DNA from 4 places in the Psychromonas sp. KJ10-5 genome. Region 4 is predicted to be linked to each of the others. Evidence: predicted binding sites of a transcription regulator. Region 4 holds the regulator's gene; each other region holds the start of a gene.
What was found. The regulator LexA, encoded in region 4, represses DNA repair genes until DNA is damaged. The targets are predictions, from matches to a motif close to TACTGTATNNNNATACAGTA.

Region 1: the regulator LexA is predicted to act here: its motif matches at 1,759-1,778, upstream of recN (DNA repair protein RecN).
Region 2: the regulator LexA is predicted to act here: its motif matches at 1,172-1,191, upstream of dinB (DNA polymerase IV).
Region 3: the regulator LexA is predicted to act here: its motif matches at 1,743-1,762, upstream of AC0L3W_RS04600 (DUF4007 family protein).

The regions. Positions count from the first base shown of each region.
Region 1 covers NZ_CM147864.1:278,239-281,458, forward strand. Annotated here, with positions in the region: gene recN (DNA repair protein RecN) at 17-1,696, opposite strand; gene nadK (NAD(+) kinase) at 1,848-2,747, opposite strand; gene grpE (nucleotide exchange factor GrpE) at 2,888-3,220, shown strand, end outside.
Region 2 covers NZ_CM147864.1:1,474,217-1,477,436, reverse strand. Annotated here, with positions in the region: gene AC0L3W_RS06605 (heavy metal translocating P-type ATPase) at 1-1,043, opposite strand, end outside; gene dinB (DNA polymerase IV) at 1,293-2,408, shown strand; gene AC0L3W_RS06595 (MarC family protein) at 2,424-3,023, opposite strand; gene AC0L3W_RS06590 (YjiH family protein) at 3,135-3,220, opposite strand, start outside.
Region 3 covers NZ_CM147864.1:1,002,012-1,005,231, reverse strand. Annotated here, with positions in the region: gene AC0L3W_RS04605 (DEAD/DEAH box helicase) at 1-1,638, opposite strand; gene AC0L3W_RS04610 (ATP-binding protein) at 1-1, opposite strand, end outside; gene AC0L3W_RS04600 (DUF4007 family protein) at 1,842-2,786, shown strand; gene AC0L3W_RS04595 (hypothetical protein) at 2,786-3,220, shown strand, end outside.
Region 4 covers NZ_CM147864.1:2,883,495-2,886,714, reverse strand. Annotated here, with positions in the region: gene gspM (type II secretion system protein GspM) at 1-372, shown strand, start outside; gene AC0L3W_RS12570 (type II secretion system protein N) at 390-1,139, shown strand; gene lexA (transcriptional repressor LexA) at 1,246-1,872, shown strand; gene AC0L3W_RS12560 (SCO family protein) at 1,930-2,610, shown strand; gene AC0L3W_RS12555 (GNAT family N-acetyltransferase) at 2,663-3,148, opposite strand.

The DNA of each region.
Region 1 (3,220 bases), 1.3 Mb from region 4:
ACTTGTTTCAATATTCTCAAACAATTAATAGCTCTTTCGCATTTGCTAAAGTGTGCTCTGTAATACTGTCGCCACCCAACAGTCTTGCTAATTCTCGAATACGCTGTGTTTCATCTAATAACTGCATATTGGTGTTAGTACTTTTACCGTCACTTTGCTTATTCACTATCATTTGTTGATGACCATTGCCTGCTACTTGTGGTAAATGCGTTACACAGAATATTTGTGTGCTTTCCCCTAGTTGACGTAATAGGTTACCAACAACAGCAGCCGTTGCACCACTAATACCCACATCCACTTCATCAAAGATTAAGGTAGGAGTGGAAACACGTTGACTGATGATCACTTGAATGGCTAAACTAATGCGCGATAGCTCACCACCAGATGCTACCTTTCCTAAATTTTGTAAACCTTGCCCTGCATTTGCTGCAACTTGAAATTCGATTCCGTCAATGCCTAATGGGCTCAGGCTATCACTTTCATGTTGTGTCATCACAACTTCGAACTGGCCATCTTCCATATTCAATTTTTGGATGCTTTTAGTAATCTTTTTACTTAACTCTTTAGCGTAACGTTGACGGCTTTGGCTAAGTTTTTGAGCATGTTTAACGTAATCTTGTTTTGCTGTATTTAACTCTGCAGTGAGTTGTTCAATTTGTGCTTCACTGTTATTGAGTTGTTGATACTCTTTACTTAATTTTTGATGAAAATCATACAGCAGTTCAGGTTGTACTTGGTGTTTTCTAGATAATGTCATCGCCTCACTTAAGCGTGATTCAAGCTGCTCAAATTGTTCTGGATCTAGCTCCAGTTTTTCGCTGTATTGGCGTAATTCATAACCCGCTTCTTCTACCTGGATGACTGCTTCTTGTAATGCACTAACAATTGGCTCTAGTTGGTTATCATGTTGAACCTGTGACTCTAGTAGAGAAATACTTTTTTGTAATAAAGTGAGTGCATCCACCTCATCGGAATCAGCTAATAAGTTTAAACTTACTTGGGTACTTTCTAATAATGCACCACTGTTTGCTAATTTTTTATGCTCACTTTCAATTTCACTGAATTCACCTTCACCTAGTGCAAATTCATCTAGCTCAATAATTTGGTACTCGAGTAATTGTTTACGCGCTTGTTTTTCTTGTTGGCTTAATTGTTGTTGCTGTAACTGCTTTTTGAGAAAGTGACAGCCTTGATAAGTGTCTTTTACCTTTTGCAGTAATTGCTGGTGATTTGCATATTCGTCAATAATGGATAACTGTATATCAGTGCGTAATAAACTTTGGTGTGCATGTTGCCCATGTATATTAACTAATAACTGTCCTAAGCTTTTTAGTTGTGACAAAGGAACTGGAACGGCATTAATATAAGCACGAGAACGGCCTTCGCGGGTGATTACGCGGCGTAACAAGCATTCATTCGGATTATCACTCAGAGTATTTTCAAGGTCGTTGTTTTTTAACCAAGCTAAAGCATTAGGCGTATCAATTAAGTTAAAGCGTGCACTGACTTCTGCTTTATCAGTGCCTTGTCTAATCATGCTTGCATCAGCACGAGCGCCAAGACATAGCCCTAATGCATCGATAGCAATGGATTTACCCGCACCTGTTTCACCTGTAATAGTGGTCATACCTTGGTGGAAATCAAGTTCTAAGAATTTTACGATGGCAAAGTGCTGAACAGTTAATTGGCTTAGCATAAAATGGTTATCCTATGATGATATTAACAACGACAAAACTACTGTTTAAAAAAACAGTTTAGTACTGTTTATTTAAACAGTAAAGTGCTGTTTATCTTTTTTATGCTAATTATTTCATTTTATGCTGATTGCTCAATCACTTGGTGAGTGCCTAGAAAAGCTTGTTACCCCAACCAAATTTAGTGTGTAGTACATGGAAATAGTTGTAATTTTGTGGGTGTAATAAGGTTAACTGGTGCTTCGTTTTTTTTATAATCACTTCATCACCAGGTAATACAGACAAGTTTACATGGCTATCACAGCTGATTTGCATCTCTGTAACATTGCTTTGTGCCACTTTTAAGCGCACTGTACTATTAGCGTCAATTACAATCGGGCGGCTATTTAAAGTATGGGGAAACATGGGTAATAAGCTGATCGCATCCAGTTTCGGTGTCAGAATTGGGCCACCACCGGATAATGAATAAGCTGTAGAACCAGTTGGTGTTGATAAAATTAAACCATCGGCACGTTGATTGATCATGAAATTATCATTTACATAGATTTCAAATTCAATCATGTGAGCAATTTTATCTGGATGTAATACTGCTTCGTTAACTGCGGTACTGCTGCTTCTTAGATGTCCATGACTGTATACTTGTGCTTCTAGTAAAAAGCGATGCTCAGTTTGGTAGGTACCTTCTAATACTTCACTTAATGGCTTTTCAAAGTCATCTGGATCTAAGTCAGTTAAAAACCCTAGGTTACCTCTATTTACTCCAATAACCGGTAGATCAAATCGGGCTAATACTCTCGCGGCACCTAACATGTAACCATCACCACCAACGACAATGGCTAAATCACATTTTTGACCGATGCCCACTAAATCTTCGTGACGAACTTCTGGTAACTGTAGATCATCGGCAAGACGAATATCGATGATAATTGCATGGCCACGTGCCTTCAGAAAAAAGTACAGACTAGTAAGGGTTTGTAACGCTTCACTATGTTGAGGTTTACCAATGAGTCCAATGGTTTTAAATTGACTTTGTTTCTGATTGTCTTGCGTCATAAAATACATACTCGATAAAATGTGATGAATTTCAGTATACCTCTTAAAAATGTTTTTATTAACAGCCTTGAAACTATTATTACTATCCCCATAATAGAGCGTATATTATTGACCAAAATAAAATTAAGTAGGATTGAGCTATGAGCGAAGAACAGAAAAACACAGTTGAAGAAGCAATTGAAACGGTTTTAGGTGAGGAAGCTGTTGAACAAGAAGCGGTAGAAGGCACTCTTGAAACAGGCGATGAGCAATCAGCTTTAATTGAAGAGTTAACTAAAAAGCTAGCTGCAGCTGAAGAAGAGATTAAAGAGCAGAAAGATTTAGTGATCCGTGCTCAAGCTTTTTCTCAAAACGAAATCCGTAAAGCGGGTATCGATGCAGAAAACCGCCGTAAATCAGTACTAAAAACGTTTGCGAATGCGTTAACACCTGTAGTTGATCACCTTGAGTTAGCAATTCAACATGCAGATAAA
Region 2 (3,220 bases), 1.4 Mb from region 4:
TCACCGGTTAATAATGACTCATCAATATAGCTGCTGCCTTCTATTACAATGCCATCAACAGGGACTTTATCGCCAACTGCAACTTGGACTATGTCGTTGACTTGTATCTCTTCCATTAGCACTCGTTTAAAATTGTTGCCTTTTTTAACTAGCGCATCTAAAACCTGTAATTGACTTAATGCGCTAATAGCTTTGCTGCTAGCCTGTTTTGCTCGAAACTCTAAATATTTACCTAAACGTATTAATACAATTACTAAGCTACTGGTTTCAAAATAAAGATGTGATGGCGTATTGTTTAGTAGGTGATACAAACTGAAAAAGTAAGCCGCAGAGGTGCCTAAAACAACAAGTACGTCCATATTAGCCGAACCGCCTTTTAGGCTACTCCACGCTCCTTTATAAAAACGTGCCCCCACAATAAACTGAAGCGGAGTGGCAAGTGCAAATTCAACCCAAGGTAATAACAAAGGGGTGTCACTAAATAGCATATTGATCATTGCAACCCAAAATGGCAGGCTGAGTAATACAGCAATAGCCAGACTAACATGTTCTCGGCGTTGTTTCTTTTGCTCTAATTTTTGCTTATTGAGCAATTGTTGTTGTGTAGTTATTGCTACTTTATGTGTTAATGGATAAGGACTTAAGTCTATTAATTCCTTAATAAATGGCTTGCTCGCTACACCCGCAAAGGTATTAACCTGTAGTGTCTTAGTGGCAAAGTTAGCTGTTGCATCGAACACTAGGTGATGTGATTTAATCGCTTTTAACGTGCTTTCTACACAGCTTGAGCAGGACCATTCTGCTTCAAATTGAATATTTTGATGGTCTGTTTGATAACCTTTTTCAGATAATACTTCCATTATCATTGGCGCTAAAGGGTGTTTATTATCGGTCTTATCAAAGGCCAAAGTGGCCTTTTCCAATGTAAGGTTAACTTGAGAGTCAATACCTTCAATCTGATTAAAGGCTTTACTTAGATTAGTGGCACATGAAGCACAGTGCATTCCATAGACAGGAAAAGTGATGTTGTTTGGGTTAGTCATTGTTACCCTCCTATACTAGTCGTGTTGTTTTGTTGAAATCATAAACAAAGACTAACCCTTACCGTAAGGGTAACGTCAAACATAAACAACAAAAAATTATTAGTTACTTTGTATATGCTTTATAATTATACTGTTTATAAAAACAGTCATTGTATTAGTTAGTATTGAGTTGCTCTTAAGTTATTATCATTGAACTATCATAGCTAAGGGCTTTTGCTTGAATTATTTTATAGATAGGATTGTTTCAGTATGTCCATAGAAGAAGTGCAATCTGTTGCTCCAACTGTTGTTGGTCAGAAAACAGTACGTAAAATTATTCATATTGATATGGATTGTTTTTATGCTGCGGTGGAGATGAGAGATAATCCTTCATATCAAGGCATCCCGCTTGCAATCGGTGGCAAAAGCCAACGCAGAGGGGTGTTATCAACGTGTAACTATCACGCCAGAGAATTTGGCATACACTCGGCTATGCCTGTATTTAAAGCAAAGCAACTTTGTCCTAGTTTATTAATTGTACCTGGTAGAATGGCGGTATATGTTGAAATATCACAAAAAATACGGGCTATTTTTCATCGTTATACGAACCTAGTAGAGCCTCTGTCTTTGGATGAAGCGTTTTTAGATGTGACAGATTGTACTTTATTTAAAGGCTCCGCTACTTATATTGCCCAAGATATCAGACAAACTATTCAAGATGAGCTTAACCTAACAGCCTCTGCAGGTGTTTCTTATTGTAAGTTTCTTGCAAAAATCGCATCTGATGAAAACAAACCCAATGGGCAATTTGTGATCAGTCCCGAGCAAGCACCAGGCTTTATTGCCTCGCTACCATTAAAGAAAATACCTGGTGTGGGCAAAGTTGCACAAGGACATTTAGCTGAAAAAGGGTTAGTCACTTGTACGGATGTCGCACAGTATCCTGAACAGGCATTATTGCTAACTTTTGGGAAACTAGGGAAATCATTGTTAGCTTTCAGCAAAGGCATAGATAACCGTGAGGTGCAGCCAAATAGAGAGCGGAAGTCAGTGGCCGTAGAGCATACCTTTGAACATAATTTATTAACGGAAGAGCAGTGCCTGTTAAAACTAGCCGATTTCTATCAACAATTAACACAACGTGTTGAAAAGCATCTATCAAAGAAGGTGGTCACTAAACTGGGAGTAAAATTAAAGTTTAGTGACTTTACAATCAAGAGTAGTGAACGCAAATATTCACAGTTGAATCAGGGAATATTTGAGCAATTATTACATCAATTGATTGTCGCAAACCCCGATAAACCAATCCGTTTATTAGGCGTAAGCGTCGGGCTGAGTGAAAAGTCTAGCGAGCAATCCATACAGTTAAGTTTGATTGATGATTGATCGCCAGTTAGCTTTTTACATTGAAATGTTTCGTACACCTTCATAAATAAATTGAATCGCCAGTGCAGCCAAAATAACGCCCAAGAAGCGACGTAAAATCTCATCGCCAGTTTTACCAATAATCTTCTTCAAATATTTTGACCCGACCATTCCTACCATTGTAATGAGTAACACACTAATGATAGCTGCTGTCACAGATAACATGGTACTTCCCGTTTCTGGAGGTTGTGAGTATAGTAAAATAGCAAGCGTTAATGTACCTGGACCAGCCAAAAGCGGAATTGACATTGGAAAGACGGAAATATCTGCATTTTTACCACTATTAGAAAACTTCAATTCCTGTGTAATCATCATAAATGCGGTATAAAAAAGTAGTAACCCACCTGAGATACGTAGTGAATTAATATTGATACCTAATTGTGAAAACAGTGCTTCACCGTAATTACCAAATAGAACTAAAGTTAATCCACTGATAATAATAGATTTAATCGCCATTAAATTACGGTGTCTTTGGTCACTACCTGAGGTGAGGGAGTTAAATATTAATGCCGAACCAATGGGATCGATAATTACTAATAAACCAGTAATAGCATGAAGGTATAATGCAAAATCCATTTTAAACTCTCTTCTTTTTATATAATCGATGGATGCAATGACCTAATGGTCAGATATAAAAATGGCAGGTTATTAGCCTGCCATTATTAAGATTAGCCTATGATGACACATTTAGAAGATAAAGTGTGCAACACCTGCAATCACGGGTAACGTTACTAATGTACGTAGAATAAAGATAATAAATAATTCTGCGATAT
Region 3 (3,220 bases), 1.9 Mb from region 4:
TTATTTTATTTCCTTTTCTGCCCACATATCATTCCAATAACCAAATGCGAGGCTAATACTTTGAAACTCAGGTATGTTATCCATCACTGTATAAATATTGCATTCTTTATTACCGCCGCTTTTATCCCCCCTCATGGCACGACCAGCCATTTGTAAATACTGTACTAAAGAGTTCATTGGTTTAGCTATTACGGTAACGTTAGTTTTAGGGGCGTCAAAGCCTGCCGTTAGTACATTAAAATTAACGAGAACTTGTAGTTCGCCTTTTTTATATTGCACTATTTTTGCTCTGCGGCTCTCTATTGTGTCATTTTTACTATCAATAGATGCTGCTTTTATGCCTTGATAAGCAAGTGCAGTAGCAAGGTTAATTCCGTGCTCTACGGTACACGCAAAAACAATGATTTGTGACCCAAGGTTACATTCATCAATAATCGTATTTAAGATCTGTCGATTACGCTCTATGTTATTTGCTAGCGTCGTCATCGTTTCAACACCACCCGCATCTCTTAATTCGTATGCAGCAATACCTGAATAATCATAATTTAATGATTTAAAATTAGCTTTAGCTAAGTAGCCTTTTTCTACTAAGTAATCTATTGGTGATAAATAGCCCGAAATTTGCATAGATACTTTATTGTTGTAGAAAAAATTAGCTAGGCGAGCGTCTTCTTCAGATAATCCATCCTCAGAGTAGCTTCTTCCTGGGGTTGCTGTTAAACCTATTAGGTCAGCATGAAACGCCTCATCATCAATAAAGTCCTGAACCACTTCTTGAAATTTGGGGGCAACAGCTTTGTGAGCTTCATCAAAAATAACTAGTGTGACTTTTTCAGCTAGTTTTCTGTATAAAAGTTGTAGTTGCCTTGAGTCGCTTTTTCTTAAACTTAAAAATTTATGTAAGCCAGCAACCACGAACCCAGAGTCAATGCCACTTAGGCTTTCTGTGGAACTTGAATAAAATCCATAAAGGGAGGTAGGCCGGTTACCCAAAGACTGCCATGCTTTTGAAAATTCAGAGTAAGCTTGTGAGCAAAGCTCCTCTCTGTCTGCTAACCACAAAACTAAGTTATTCTCTGATTGCCTAAGATGCTCAGCAGCGATATTCATTGCGGTTCTAGTTTTACCGGCACCTGTTGGTAAATGAATTAAAACTCTGGATTTACCTTGTTCAAATGCGTTAAATACATCTTTAGAAATTTGCTGTTGATAAGGGTATAGCGAATATAGAGGTTCTATTCTGGAAATGCTTTCAAATGAATTACTACTATCAACTTCATTATGATAAATTTCTTCTAAACCAATCTTTTTAGAAAATACATGCAAATTTGAGCATGCCCATTGAATTGCAGCTTCATAATGTTTGGGTTTAATTAACTTTTCTGAAAGTTCGAACTCAGGAAATATTGCAACAAAGAGTTCAGGTGTTAATCTATCAATTAGAAGTTTTCTTAGTTTATCATTAAACACAAATTCCACTTGTTTCGTGTTCGCAATAATCTCAGCAAGCTGATTCTTTGATAAACCTTCAAAGTCACCAGTATTTTGTATGGTATTAATAGCAAAATTAATTGTAGATCGCTCCAGAAAAGAATATAACTCATCCTCTGAAAAGTTAGATATAATTTTAGTTAACATAAATACCCCAACAAAACAAACAGTTACCAACTGTACCTTATTAACATATATATAACCAGTACATCAATGTTAAATAAATAAAATATTTACCTCACGGAAAATAAAGCTGTTAATTTATACAGCATCTTTGCAAAATCACTTTAAAGGTTACCTTAAACAAGATAACATACGCCTGGATAATTTCTCCAGAGGTAGTAATAGGAATGAAAGCTAAATTTACAGGACATGACACTTTTCCCCTCAGATATGGATGGCTATTTAAAGCTGTTAACCATATGAATTCTGGAGGTAAATTACAAACTAGTAGAGTAGAAGAAACTCAAGAAGCTATAATTAAGCTTGGTGTGGGTAAAAACATGGTGAATGCAATTCGCTACTGGGCTGAGTCTGCGGGGCTAGTTATAAGTAAAAGAGAACAATCAACTATAGATTATATTACTTCTGATGATGGTAACTATTTGTTTGATATTGAAAATGGAAAAGATCCTTATCTAGAACATTTAGGCTCTATTTGGTTAGTACACTTTTGGCTTAACTTTAATTTTGAAAGCTTAACTGCTTATCGTTACTTCTTTAATTATTCTCACGCACAACATTTTGAAAAATCAAAACTGCTTTCTGATTGTGCTAATGATGCAAAAAAATTAGTTACTAACGATATTGGTAATGAAAATACAATTAAAAAAGATATTGATTGCTTTTTAAATGTGTATTGCAAAAAATTTAAAAGTGATGCGGCAAAAAAAAAGCAAGTTATAGATGAAGATCACTTCACCTCACCGTTATCGGAATTAAATTTAGTAACAGATAATGGCGGCGGTTTTTATGTGAGTGATTTAGTTGAAAGGCCTGAATTACCGATTGAAATTTTTATTTATGGTTTGGTAAAGTTCGCACAAATCGAAACAGAGGACTCAAAGATTAACAGTATTGATTTTGACTCATTATTAACTAAACCTTGCTCCCCTGGGCGTATTTTTAGGCTTTCTGAAAGTGGTTTAGGACAAAAGTTAGATGAAGCGCAAGAATATACTGACGAAGGTATATCTTGGATTGATTCTTTAGGCTTAAGGCAGGTAAAAATAAATAAAGATTACTTAGATAACCCTTTATCAATAATAGAACAATTTTATAAAGGGGATGCGTAATGACTAATTCTATAATTTCTATTAATCAACGCTATAAAAGCTCAACAAGAATTGATAGCGAATTAGCTGATTTTGAAATATTTATTGATAGCTTTATTCTGCATGGTACTGCCGTTAATGTTTTAGATACCATTAGCCGTGATTTTGCTGGTAGTGAGCAACGTGCTTACACCTTAACGGGACCTTATGGTTCTGGTAAATCTACCTTAGCCTTATATTTAGCGAGTTTGCTCTCAGCTAATAAAAAAGAGCGCATATACGCAACTACTAAGCTCGATAAAGCCGATGGTGTGCTTGATGATTTTTCTGATCGTTTCAATGTTAAGAATGGTTGGCAGGTTATTAAGCATGTTTGTGGTTTAGAAGCACCGGCAAACGCCATCTTAATGAGTATCTATAAAGCCTTTAACATTGAGTTTATTGCTGATGAAATT
Region 4 (3,220 bases):
TGGCAACCCTTAGCTAATAATTTAGCGGCCAGTGAAACGCAACTTAAGAACGCACAACAAAGCCTGGAATGGGTAAAAGTGAATGCGAATAAAGTCATTAGTGCGGGTGTTGTAAATAAAGATGCTGCTAAAAGACAAACACTGTCACAACTTGTTAATAGTAGTGCTAAGCGTAATCAAATCAATATAACGCGTATTCAAAGTCGTAATGACACAGTAGATGTATGGATAAATCAAATTGAATTTAACCAGTTCATCGATTGGATAACCAGCTTACAAAATCAACACCAAGTTAAAATTAACAGTGCAGATTTAAGCCAAGATAAAGTGCAAGGTTTGGTGAAAGTTAATCGTTTAACATTAAGTTATTAATATATTAAAGGCATTCAATGAAAGTTAAAATTGCAATCTTGGTCGTCTTGGTTTATCTCATGACCCTAATAGTCAAATTACCCGCGGCAGTGGTGGTGGATTGGTTACCGTTAAATGGTATTAAAATCCAAAATGCCAGCGGAACTATTTGGCAAGGGCAAGCAAAACAAATAGAAGTGAATCGCAAATTGAGTTTTGAGAACGTAAAATGGGACGTTAGCTTAATGGACTTATTCACGTTAAATCTAGCTGGCGATGTCTCGTTTTATAATGGATCTGACGCGATGTCTGGTAAAGGTTTTGTCAGTTATGGTTCAGCAGGAATTAAAGCGACAAATGTTATTTTAGATTTAAGCTCTAGAGAATTACTTACGTTTATTCCAATGCGTCTACCGGTTAAAATTGAAGGTCAATTTTCCGCCGTGATCAAAGAATTTGTGCAAGGTCAGCCTTATTGTCAGCAATTGCAAGGAAATGTCTTGTGGCAAAATGCTGTTGTGAATAGCCAGTTAGGCAGAGTAAATCTTGACTCTCCAACTGTTGAATTGGGTTGTGATGATGGCGACATTACTGCCTTTGTCAGTCAAAAATCAGATGAGTTAACAACCGCGCTAGATATCACTTTAAGTGAGGGCGGGGTGTATAAACTAAACGGTGAGATTGAAGGTACTGATAAGTTAGCACCTTCAGTGGCTAAATCATTAAATTGGATAGGGCCTAAAAATACCAGCGGAGCAACCACAGTGACTTTCAGTGGTCAGCTATAAAGCCTTAACACAGGTTATTGAATAAAAATAACGTCTTAACTGGTATTTAACCATGTATGAATATACACTGTGTATGTTTACAGTTTATTAATGCGTGGAGATCCTAATGAAAGAGCTAACTAAACGCCAAGGCGAAGTTTTAGATGTAATTAAAGATCAAATAGCGAAGACAGGTATGCCACCAACGCGCGTGGAACTGGCAAAGATTCTTGGTTTTAAAAGTGCGAATGCAGCTGAAGAGCATTTAAAAGCATTGGCACGTAAAGGTGCAATAGAAATTCTATCAGGCACTTCGCGTGGTATTCGAGTTGTGACGGAACACAAAGATAACGAAGTCGCAGTAGAAGGTTTACCATTAATTGGTAAAGTAGCAGCTGGTGAGCCTATTTTGGCGCAAGAGCATGTTGAAACGCATTACGACGTTGACCCTACTTTGTTTCACCCCGCCGCCGATTTTTTATTGCGCGTGCAAGGCGAAAGCATGAAAGATATTGGTATTATGGATGGCGATTTATTAGCGGTGCATAAAACGCAAAATATTAATAATGGCCAAGTGGTTGTTGCTCGTGTTGAAGAAGATGTCACCGTAAAACGTTTTTATCGTGATGGAAAACAAGTGACTTTAAAAGCAGAAAATAACTTGTTTGATCCGATTAAAGTGGACTTAGAGTATCAATCATTTGATATCGAAGGTATCGCTGTAGGGGTTATTAGAACTGCAGATTGGATGTAATTAGGACAGTCATTTTTACTAAAAATGACCATATAATCTAGTCATAGAGAGAGATAAATGAAACCTTTAATTATTGTATTAACGTGCATCATGATGGGGTTTTGTTTGTTGTTTGGTGTCCTACAAGCAAATGCATTAAACTTCAGTAGTCGTTTACCTTTTATTACTCATAATAAAGCTTTAGTCATACATCAACCTAGCCGTGCATTGCCAGACTTCTCTTTTGAAAAAGCAGGTAAAGTCGCGTTTACTAATGCATCCTTAAAGGGGAAATGGACTTTATTTTTTGTGGGCTATACCTTTTGCCCAGATGTTTGCCCTTCGACCTTAGCTGATTTAGATCGTGTGTATCCAAACTTACAAAATGATCAAAATACGCGTACTCAAGTTGTATTTGTATCTGTCGATCCTAATCGTGATAAAGCAGAGCAACTAGCTGATTACGTTAGTTATTTTAATCCTAACTTTATTGGTGTTACCAGTACACATAAGCAATTGTGGCCTTTTGTTACGCAGTTAGGGTTGATTTATAGTATTGTTGAAAAGAGTGAAAAAGAAGAATATTACTTGGTAGATCACAGTGCTTCTATAGTACTGATTAATCCAGATGGTAAATTTCATGCAACCTTCAAAGCATCCCGTAATGAACAAGGTATTAATCACGTTAATATGGATTTAATGGTTGAAGATATTAAAAACATTCAAGCTAGCTATAAGCAAGATCAAACGATTAAATAACTGCTATATAGCCAGTAACCATTAACATTCACTAATGGTTACTGATCGAAATTTATAGTGTCTTTGTCCAAAATAAAGCACTGCCAAATTCTGGGTCTAATTGATAATCCGAAAATCCTAATGCTTCATAGGCTTTACAAGCGACTTCATTGCCACTCAATACCTCTAGCGTTATTTTACAACACTCTCGAAATTTAGCTAACTCTTCAATTCTTTCAAATAAGTGCTTAGTTAATCCATTGCCTCTGTAGTCAGAATGAACTACTACATCATGTATGTTAAACAACGGTTTACAAGCAAAAGTAGAAAAACCTTCAATGGCTGTTAATAAAGCAGCAGGTGTATCCCCATCAAAAATCAATACAATATACACATCCGTTCGCTTCATTAAGCTAGGTACTAAATTTTGTTTAGCATAGTCACTAATATCTTTACCACCACCCATAGGATCGCTAGCATAGTGAGACATCAAACTAAGGTATGCTTTAGCATGTTGAGGGTTGTTTAAATCTGCAATAAGCGTTTTAGTTTCTAGCATAGTCATTCCTTTCATATTATTGATTGATGTGAGCAGTCTAACGAAAGCATTAAGTAGATACTAGAATAGTCG